DNA from 3 places in the Cupriavidus sp. OTU4054 genome. Region 3 is predicted to be linked to each of the others. Evidence: predicted binding sites of a transcription regulator. Region 3 holds the regulator's gene; each other region holds the start of a gene.
What was found. Region 3 encodes FNR, which switches genes on or off when oxygen is low (the NO sensors DNR and NnrR bind a similar motif). Its sites were predicted from a motif close to TTGATNNNNATCAA; they were not measured.
Positions count from the first base shown of each region.

Region 1: a site for FNR is predicted at 1,458-1,471, ahead of AAHB16_RS03805 (universal stress protein). Genes of this name have one in related genera too.
Region 2: a site for FNR is predicted at 1,562-1,575, ahead of paaA (1,2-phenylacetyl-CoA epoxidase subunit PaaA). Genes of this name have one in related genera too.

Region 1 covers NZ_JASATF010000002.1:208,272-211,543, reverse strand. The annotation lists gene AAHB16_RS03820 (PAS domain-containing sensor histidine kinase) at 1-216, shown strand, start outside; gene AAHB16_RS03815 (response regulator) at 234-881, shown strand; gene AAHB16_RS03810 (universal stress protein) at 878-1,363, opposite strand; gene AAHB16_RS03805 (universal stress protein) at 1,539-2,390, shown strand; gene AAHB16_RS03800 (AraC family transcriptional regulator) at 2,899-3,272, shown strand, end outside.
Region 2 covers NZ_JASATF010000052.1:15,468-18,739, forward strand. The annotation lists gene paaC (1,2-phenylacetyl-CoA epoxidase subunit PaaC) at 1-193, opposite strand, end outside; gene paaB (1,2-phenylacetyl-CoA epoxidase subunit PaaB) at 174-461, opposite strand; gene paaA (1,2-phenylacetyl-CoA epoxidase subunit PaaA) at 451-1,461, opposite strand; gene AAHB16_RS32030 (universal stress protein) at 1,674-2,144, shown strand; gene AAHB16_RS32035 (DUF1488 domain-containing protein) at 2,159-2,434, opposite strand; gene AAHB16_RS32040 (FUSC family protein) at 2,505-3,272, opposite strand, start outside.
Region 3 covers NZ_JASATF010000048.1:11,667-14,938, reverse strand. The annotation lists gene ccoG (cytochrome c oxidase accessory protein CcoG) at 1-770, shown strand, start outside; gene AAHB16_RS31550 (hypothetical protein) at 787-978, shown strand; gene AAHB16_RS31545 (hypothetical protein) at 975-1,232, shown strand; gene fnr (fumarate/nitrate reduction transcriptional regulator Fnr) at 1,256-1,981, opposite strand; gene AAHB16_RS31535 (sulfite exporter TauE/SafE family protein) at 2,064-2,849, shown strand.

The sequences.
Region 1 (3,272 bases), on a different contig from region 3:
GCATGGGTGGACCTCGCGCACGTCGATGACGCGTACGTGCTGACGGTGCGCGACGACGGTCGCGGGTGGGACGGGAAAGCGAGCCGGGAGCATCGACGCTCATTTGGCTTGCTGGGCATCAGGGAGCGCGCGAGGTTGCTCGGGGGCACCGTTTCCATGCGGCACGCTCCCGGCGAGGGCTTCGAGCTCGCTGTCAGAATTCCCGACCATCCCTGACGGAAGGAGCCCGCTCGATGATCCGCGTGTTGATCGCCGACGATCACGCCGTCATGCGCAACGGCCTGCGGCACATCCTGGAGCGGGCCGCCGGATTCGTGGTGACGGGCGAAGCCGCCAATGGCGCGGAAGTGCCTCGCCTCGTCCGCGATCACCCCGGCGACGTGATAATCCTGGATCTCTCCATGCCCGGACGCAGCGGCCTCGAACTGATCTGCCTGCTCCGCGCGGAGCATCCGAGGCTGCGCATACTCGTGTTGACCATGCATGCCGAGGAGCAATACATCGTGCGAGCCTTCCGCGCGGGCGCTTCGGGCTACCTCACCAAGGAAAGCGCCGGCACGGAGCTCGTGGAAGCGCTGAGAAGAGTGGCGGCAGGCGGCACCTATATCAGTCCCGCCATGGCCGAGAAACTGGCGCTTGGACTCCAGACGCACATGGCCGACGCCCCGCACGCAAGTCTTTCGGACCGCGAACTGGAAGTGTTCCGGCGAATCGTGGCGGGCGAGTCGCTCACGGATATCGCCAGCGCATTGTGCGTCAGCGCAAAAACGGTCAGCACGTACAAGATGCGTCTGCTCGACAAGCTCAAGCTCCGCAGCGATGCGGCCCTCGTGCGCTATGCGATCGAGGCAAAGCTGTTCGACGACGACACGAGTCTCTAGGAGGCGCCAACGCGGGCAGGGCGCCGCACGGGGGAGGCTTCCCCACGGATCAGCAGCACCGGTTTGCATGTCTGCGCGATCACGCCTTCCGATACGCTGCCCATGATCAGCCTGCGCAACCCGCGGCGTCCGTGCGTTCCCATCACGATCAGATCGGCAGGCCAGCGGTCGGCGCGCTCGACGATGGTCGCCGAGATCTGCCCGGGCGTGATCGGCCGCTCGATCAGCTCGGTCAGAAAGCGCACGCCAGCGGATTCGAGGCGTGTCGATGCGCGTGCGAGCGCGGTCGTGCCGACGTTCGCGATCGCGCGCATCATATCCTCCGACTCGGGATAGCTGGATTCGAAGAATAGTTCGCTGTCGTCCACCACGAACAACACCTTGACCTCCGCGGCGGCGAGCTTCGCCACGGCAATCGCTTGCGATAGCGCCAGCGCGGACGAGGGGCCGCCGTCTATCGCTACCAGAATCCGTTCATACATCGCGCGCTCCTTCGATGTCCGTCTGTCCACAGTACGCCTGATCACAGCGTACTCGGTGAATCGCCGCGATTCTTGCGCTGTATCAATCGGATCGTTGATCTCCCTCAAGCGTGCGTATCGCGCCGCAACTACAGTGGTCACTACCGGCAGTACGTCGCATCACCGGAGGTGCAAGATGAGCTTTGCCGCCATGCTCGTCCATGTAGACGAGGCGGAGGGAACGTCAGCCCGCCTGACTCAGGCCGTGGCGCTTGCGGAGGGCTTTCATGCGGCGCTGATCGGCCTGCTGTCGGTCGACGCGAACGAATCCGCCTGGGTGTATCGGCACGCGGACGGGCGGCGCGAGCGGCAGGTGCCGGAGCGCAGCGTGGCGGAGGCGTGCGAGCAGGCGCGCCATTCGTTCGACACAGCGACCGAGACCGCGACGTTCCCGGTCGACTGGCGCGTGGGTGAAGGCGCGCCGGAGGAGGCCATGCTCTGCGAGGGACGCCTTGCCGATCTGTTGATCGTCGGGCAGCCGCGCGCCATTCGGGAAGATAGCGGCATGATGTTTCGCGCGCAGCGCCGCTTTGTCGCGTCGGTGATCCTCGGCGCGGGACGGCCCGTGCTGGTCCTGCCTCGCGATGCGCGCGTGAGCACGAATGGCACGCGCGTGGTGGTCGGCTGGAATGGTTCCCGCGAGTCCGCGCGTGCGCTCCACGATGCCTTGCCCTGGCTCACCCGCGCGGAGTCGGTGGATGTGGTGCAGGTGCTGCAAGCCCGAAGGCACCAGCGGTTCGAGGCGTCTCCGGGCAGTTATGCGGTGGCATGGCTGTCGAGGCACGGCATTCACGCCGCGCTGACGGAACTCGTCGCGGAGGCGTCCGCGGACGTCGGCGCGTTGCTCCTGGACTTCGCGCATCGCCGCGGCGCGGATCTGATTGTCTGCGGCGCATACGGGCAGGGGAGACTCCGGGAGGACATCCTTGGCGGCGTCACGGATACGCTTCTCCGCCACACGCAAGTTGCCACGTTGCTGGCACACTGAGCCACGCAACGCAGCCATTCACACGTCAGTGCGACATCGGCAGGGGGCGGCGACCTGCTGCAGCAGGCTGCGCGTCGTGCCCCTGAACCGTCAACCGGCTGCGTGCCGCGAATAGCCTTGCTCGGCCACCGAAGCATCAGTTATCGAAGCTTCAATAATTCCGATAATATAAAAACGATAAAAATAATTCACTTCGTCTAGGCGCAGATAGAGCGCGATAGATGTTGTCGTTTGTGTGAAGGTCTATTAGGAGGGAAAAGATGAAAAAAGAATCGTTGGAAATTAGGCTGGATGATGACGCTATCGTTATCGCGCGACCTTTGGCGGACGGCGGCGAGCCCAGGGCACTGACGGAGATAACTCTCGAGGATATGAGAAATCGAGACCCTCAGCGTAAAGCTGGGAGATTGGCGCGCAATCGACCGGCTGGACGCCATTGAGCAAGTCATCCATAATATTCTCCAATTCGGCCAACACTTCGTCTTGTCCCACGGTTCTACAGCCCAATATGTCGACCATTGAAGTTAGGGAGTTGACCGCGCCGACGGACGTCGACAGCATCCCGCGACCAGTGGTGGCCTTGAGTGCTACATCGGTAACCAAGGACTGGGAAAAGGCCAGGCATCAGCACCGCAAGGCGCAGCTAATCTACTCCGTACGCGGTACCCTGAACTGCGAGATCGAAGAGGGCGTCTGGATCGTGCCGCCTCAGTGCGCGATATGGATACCGGGCGACTTGCCGCACGCTTCGCGGGGGGCGGGGGAAACGGAATGCTATTGCCTATTCGTCGAGCCAGACGCCGCGCCCGAGCTTCCGAAAACCTGTTGCACGATTCTGGTATCGCCATTGCTGCGCGAGTTGCTTCTGAAGGCGGCCGGATT
Region 2 (3,272 bases), on a different contig from region 3:
CCGCGTGCGTGTAGAGCAGCCGGGCCTGCCCGATCAGGTCGAGGCTCAGGTTCGCGAGCGCGATGTCTTCCTCCAGCGCGGGCCCATGGCCGCACCACTCGGCATTGCGCTGCCCGAGGATCAGCGCGTTGTCGGCAAGGCGCAGCACGTATTGCGCCGCCGCGGGGAGCGCATCACATGTGATTGACTTCATCGGGCAGCTCGTAGAACGTCGGATGCCGGTAGATCTTGTCCGCCATCGGGTCGAACAGCGCCGCCTTCTCGTCGGGCGCGCTCGCGGTGATCGCCGACGACGGCACCACCCAGATCGACACGCCTTCCTGACGGCGCGTATAGACATCGCGCGCCATGTGCAGCGCCTGCCGGGCATCGGCCGCATGCAGGCTGCCGCAATGCTTGTGCTCGAGGCCCTGCTTGCTGCGGACGAAGACTTCCCACAGGGGCCATGGATTAGCGTTCATTGCGTTCTCCGAGATCGTGGCCGTTGCGCCGCCGAGCATGTGCCATGGCGGCCTCGCGTACCCATTCGCCTTCCTCGTGCGCGCGCACCCGCGTCGCCAGCCGCTCGCGATTGCACGGACCGTCGCCATTGATCACGCGCCAGAACTCGTCCCAGTCGAGCGGGCTGAAATCGTAGTGGCCGCGCGCGGCGTTCCATTGCAGCTCCGGATCGGGCAATGTCACGCCGAGCACGCGCGCCTGCTCCACGGTGGCATCGACGAACTTCTGGCGCAGGTCGTCGTTGGAAATCCGCTTGATACCCCACGCCATGGTCTGCGTGCTGTTGGTGGAGGCGGCATCGGGCGGCCCGAACATCATCAGCACCGGATGCCACCAGCGATCGACGGCGTCCTGCACCATCGCGCGCTGCGCCGCGGTGCCGCCCATCATCGCGAGCAGCGCGTCGAAGCCCTGCCGCTGATGGAACGACTCCTCCTTGCAGATGCGGATCATCGCGCGGGCGTAAGGTCCATACGAGCAGCGGCACAGCGGCACCTGGTTCATGATCGCCGCGCCATCGACCAGCCAGCCGATCACGCCGACGTCCGCCCAGGTCAGGGTCGGGTAATTGAAGATGGACGAGTATTTGGCGCGCCCGGCATGCAGCGCGTCCAAGAGGTCGTCGCGCGAGACGTCGAGCGTCTCGGCCGCGCTATAGAGATACAGCCCGTGGCCGCCTTCGTCCTGCACCTTGGCAAGCAGGATGGCCTTGCGCTTGAGCGATGGCGCCCGGCTGATCCAGTTGCCTTCGGGCTGCATGCCGATGATCTCCGAATGCGCATGCTGCGAGATCTGCCGCACGAGCGTCTTGCGGTAGGCATCGGGCATCCAGTCCTGCGGTTCGATCTTCGCGTCCGCGGCAATATGCGCATCGAACGCGGCCTGCCGTGCATCGAGTTCCGTCTCCAGCCCGGTTTCCGAACCGCGCGGTCCCGGCAAGTCCAGACTCTGCGTGTACATGGCACCTCCTTGTGGCCATCGACGTGACTACTATATATATATGCCGACCGGTCGGTCAATTTATTGGTGCCCCTTTTCTGGTGAATTAGGGGAACGCCTATTGATCTGGCGCAAGTTGTAGGAATTCAGCGCCGCATTTTCGGCATGGGGTTACTTCCGCTGCGCACGCCCGGAGTAGTATCAATACGCATCCACACCTCCGGAGGACTGAAATGACCAATGCGGCATACAGCAGGATCGTGGTGGCAGTCGATGGCAGCGCGACCGCCGATCTCGCACTCGGCGAAGCCATTCGCGTGGCCAGCGGCGGCGGCGCGACGGTCCTGGCGCTTTTTATCGTCGATAGCGGCGTGCTGCTGTTCGACGCGGGTTACTACGACGTCGGCCAGATGGAAAAGGCCTACGTCGATAGCGGGAGGGAAGCGCTGGAAAAGGCGGCGGCCCGACTGTCCGCGGCCGGCGTCGCCTACGAGACGCGCCTCGTCACCGAGCCCGCGGTCGTGGGCGATATCGCGGCTTCGCTCAACGAAGCCGCGCGGGAATGGAACGGCGATCTGCTCGTCATCGGCACGCACGGGCGCCGCGGCGTGCGCCGCATCGTGCTCGGAAGCGTGGCGGAAGCCGTGATTCGCGAATCGACGATGCCCGTGCTGCTGGTACGCGGAAAGCCTGCGGAAAAATAATGCCGCCAGGCGCGTCAGCCGGCGAAGCGGAAATGCCCGCTGCGCAGCACGATCTCGCGCGCCTCCGTCAGCTGGAACAGGCTCTCGGCAAGCTGCTCGATGCGTGAACGGTTGCTCGTGAACGCATCGACGAGGTCTTCCTTGCGCGTCGATCTGGCCCCGAAATGTGACTCGAGTGCCTCGGCGGTAATCGAGTAGAGCGTGTCGTTGCCATCGACCATGGCCGGGCAGGAAAGGGTCAGGCTGGCGGCGCAGTAGGTGGGCGTGGCGTGCGGGAACGAGATGGACATGGCGGACCTCGGGCGGTGGCGCGACCGATTGTGTAAAGCGGGTGAGACGGTCGCAAAGGTTCCAGTCATTCTAGGATATGGCCGTCGTCCGTAAAGGCCGGTCGAGCGCCGCCGCCGCCTCGCGCACGCTGTGCATGGCCGCATGGCCCGCTTCCACGCAGTGCAGCACGAAACGCGTCTGCTCGAGCAGGAACGCGTCGGCATCGCTGGCGGCTTCGGGCGTATCGGACAGTCCGCTGCCCATCGCGTCCGCAGCATCGAACGTCCGCCCGCGCCCCGCGCTGCCCGGGCGTACGGCCAGCTCCGCGAGGCTCGCCTCGATACCCTCGAGCATCGCCTGCACCGCTTCCGACGGTGCCGCTTCCGTCGCACCGGCGCGCACCACACCCGCAAGCGCAGCCATGCGGCGCGCCGTGGCGTGGACCCGCCCATACGCCACCTTGAGGTCCGTACTCAGATCCTCCGCACTCTGCGCCAGCGTATCCTCGGCACGCGTGGAGGCCCGCCCGGCCGCCACCCGAAGCGCCTCGAGCCGCGTGTGCGCGGACGATCCAGTCCGTGCGGCGCCGATGGCCGCGCGCAGGTACACGGCATTGGCCGCCAGCGCATCCAGTCCGTGCCGGAACGCGCGCGACAGCTCCGCGCGCGGCGACAGCACGAAATAGCTGGCCAGCGCGATCAGGCACCCGATCGCGGTATCGACACCGCGCAACGCCGCCACGTGGCTGCTGCTCGCCGCGGGTTCGCCCGTCCAGGAGAACAGGATCACCGCCGGCGTCAGGCAGAACGCGAACAGCCCCGCATTGCCGGCGAGCCGGCCGGCATAGGCCGCGGCAAG
Region 3 (3,272 bases):
ACGCGCGTTTCCAGAGCGTGATGGTCGATCGCGACACGTTCGTGGTGACCTATGACGTCGGCCGCGGCGAGCCGCGCGGCAGCCGCGGCCGCAAGGCCGATTACCGTGCCGCGGGCCTCGGCGATTGCGTGAACTGCAGCATCTGCGTGCAGGTCTGCCCGACCGGTATCGATATTCGCGACGGCCTGCAGTACGAGTGCATCGGCTGCGGCGCCTGCATCGATGCCTGCAATCAGGTCATGGACAAGATGGCCTATCCGCGCGGGCTGATTCGCTATACATCCGAGAACGCAATGCGGCAGAGCCTGTCGCCGGAGGCCGCGCGCCGCCGGCTGCTGCGGCCGCGCGTGCTGATCTACTCGACCGTCTGGCTCGCGCTCGTCGCGGGACTGGCGGTATCGATCGCGCTGCGCGCGCCGCTCAAGGTCGACGTGCTGCGCGACCGCGGCGCATTGAGCCGCGAAGTCGAGGGCCGGTGGATCGAGAACGTCTACCGGCTGCAACTGATCAATACGACCGAAGCGCCCATGCAGGTGCGCGTGCAGGCCAACGGCCACGACCTGGCCGGTATCAGCATCGAATACGACCCCACGGCGGAGGCGCTGGCGCCGGCATCGAACCGGCTCGTGCCGGTCCGCATCCGCGTGCCCATCGAGGCCGCGCAGCCGGGCACGCACAAGATCGATATCGCGGTAACGGCGGAGCAGGGCGGTCATCAGGTGGCCGATGTCCGTCAGGCCACGAGCTTTATCGTGCCGCGCAATCTCTAGGGAACAGGGAGTTCACATGCAGACGCAACAAGGTAGACCGTGGTGGAAGGAACCGTGGCCGTGGCTGCTGATGAGCGGCCCGCTGCTGGCCATGATCGGCTGCGGCGTGACGATCTGGCTCGCCGCGCAGCATGCGGACCGGCCCGTCGCCGACGCCGAGCATCGCGGCCTGGTGGTCAAGGCCGTGCCCGAAGCGAGGCATCCATGAACGGACACACACGTTGGCGCTGGCTGATGTGGGTGTTGTGGCCCGCGTTCCTGGTGGCTGGCGTGGCGACGGCGGCGGTGTTCTCGCTCGTCGATCCCAGCGACCTCATGCTGTTCGGCCATCCGCTCGAGGCATCGCGCGAGGCCGTGTACACGGTGGGTTTCCTGTCGGCGTGGATGCTGTGCGCGGTGTCGAGCGGACTCACGCTCTACACGCTGCCCGCACCGCTTGCAGAGACCGACGAACTGGAATGAATGCGGAGTGAGCGACGATGCCGTCAGCAGCTGCGGCTGTAGATCTGCCTGAGACCATCGACGTCAACGAGCTTGACATGGCGCTGACGAATCTGGATGAGTCCGGCCTCGGCGAAGCGCGAGAACAGGCGGCTGACCGTCTCGAGCTTGAGCCCGAGGTAGCTGCCGATTTCCTCGCGGCTCATGCGGAGCACGAACTCGGTAGACGAGTAGCCGCGCGCGGACAGGCGTGTGGAAAGGTTGATCAGGAACGCGGCCAGTCGCTCTTCCGCGCGCATCGAACCGAGCGTCATCAACATGAGCTGGTCCTGCGAGATCTCCCGGCTCATCAGGCGCAGGAACTGCTGTTGCAGAGAAGGCAGTTCGCTGGAGAGTGCGGTGAGGTCGTTGAAGCGGACCACGCAGACTTCGGTGTCCTCGAGCGCCGAAGCATCGGACGCGTGCTGCATCTCGCTGAGGCCATCGAGGCCCACGATCTCGCCGGGCAGATGGAAGCCCGTGATCTGCGAGCGCCCGTCTTCCATCGTGACATGCGTCTTCAGCGTGCCGAAGCGCACCGCGTAGACGGCGGTCAGCGGATCTCCCATGCGATAGAGCGTCTCGCCCTTGTGCACGCGGTAGCGTTCCTGCACGAGCGTATCGATCTTCTCGAGGTCCTGCTTGTTCATGCCGACGGGCAGGCACAGTTGGCCCATCGCACACGTGGAGCAACGGGGGGACATCTCGGTGATCGGGATGGGCGTGAGCAATTGAGACCTGTCGGTGAAGCGCGCTCGCGGGGGCACGATGAATGCATTCTAGCGTGCGCGCCTAGACGAAAGCGAGGAACAGTTGATATTTGAGGTACTTTTCAGTGTCTTCCTATTAGCGTTATTGGGTGGCATTCATTGCGCGGCAATGTGCGGTGGCATTGCGATCGCCGTTTCGCCAGAAGCAAAGGCTGCGGGCTCGCCGGTGCCGCTTATCGCGCGGCAACGCATGCATGCATGGCGGCGCGCGTGGTGGCGCGACACGCTCGCGATGCATGCGGGCCGTGTGTCGACATACATGATGCTCGGCGCCGCGATGGGGGCGATTGGCGCGCTGGCGTGGAAGCATGACGTGCTGCCGCTGCAGCGCTCGCTGTTCGCGCTCGGCAGTGCGATGCTGATCGTCGCGGGCGTCTGGCTGATGCGGGGCGGCGCGGTGCGCATGGCATGGCTCGAACGGGTGATGGCGCGCGTGGCCGGCGCAATGCACACAACGGGCGCAATGGGCGCGACAGGTGCGCGCGTGCATGCGATGTGGGGGCGCCTGGGTCCGGTGCCGCGACGCTACGTCACCGGTCTCGCATGGGGGCTCGTCCCGTGCGGCATGGTCTACGGCGCGCTCGGGCTCGCGTTGCTGGCGGGCAACGCCGCCTCGGGTGCGCTGGTGATGGGCGCGTTCGGTCTCGGCACGCTGCCGAATCTGCTCGCGCTGTCCGGCTTCTCGGGCTGGCTGCGGCGCCAGGCGAGGCGCCCTGCGGTGCGGACGCTGGCCGGGCTGGCGGTGGCGGGCTTTGGCGTGGCCGGCATCGCGCGGGCGGCCCTGCTGCCGGAAATGCTGGCCCGGCACGGCTTCTGTCTCGTGCTCTGAGCGCGGGGCGGAGGAAGGGAGCCGGAGGGGGGCGGGAAGGGAGTCGGGAGGGGGCGGGTTGCAGGCGCCCCCGGATATGCCATACAATCGCCGGAACCACGGTATCGCGCACGTAGTCTTTGTGGCGTCCGCGGCATCGTCAGTGTGATGCCCCCCATCAGGGGGGATATCGACGGATCCCATGCTCAGGCGTGACAGATCCACCCCCACGGTATTTCTGGTTCAAAAGATCTGGTTCAAAAGACCGGGCCGCGCCGTGGAGTGGCGATGCCGGCCCCGGGGCGCTTTCCTGCCCGGGCCCGATATCCGTTGATCTTGCCGTTGCAGCGAGCGGTTCGCGGCGACGACGTCCGCCCCTGAGGGAGAAGGCGCGACGCAAGAGGTCCATCGGTCGGCCACGCCGGACGCCGGACAATCTTCTGC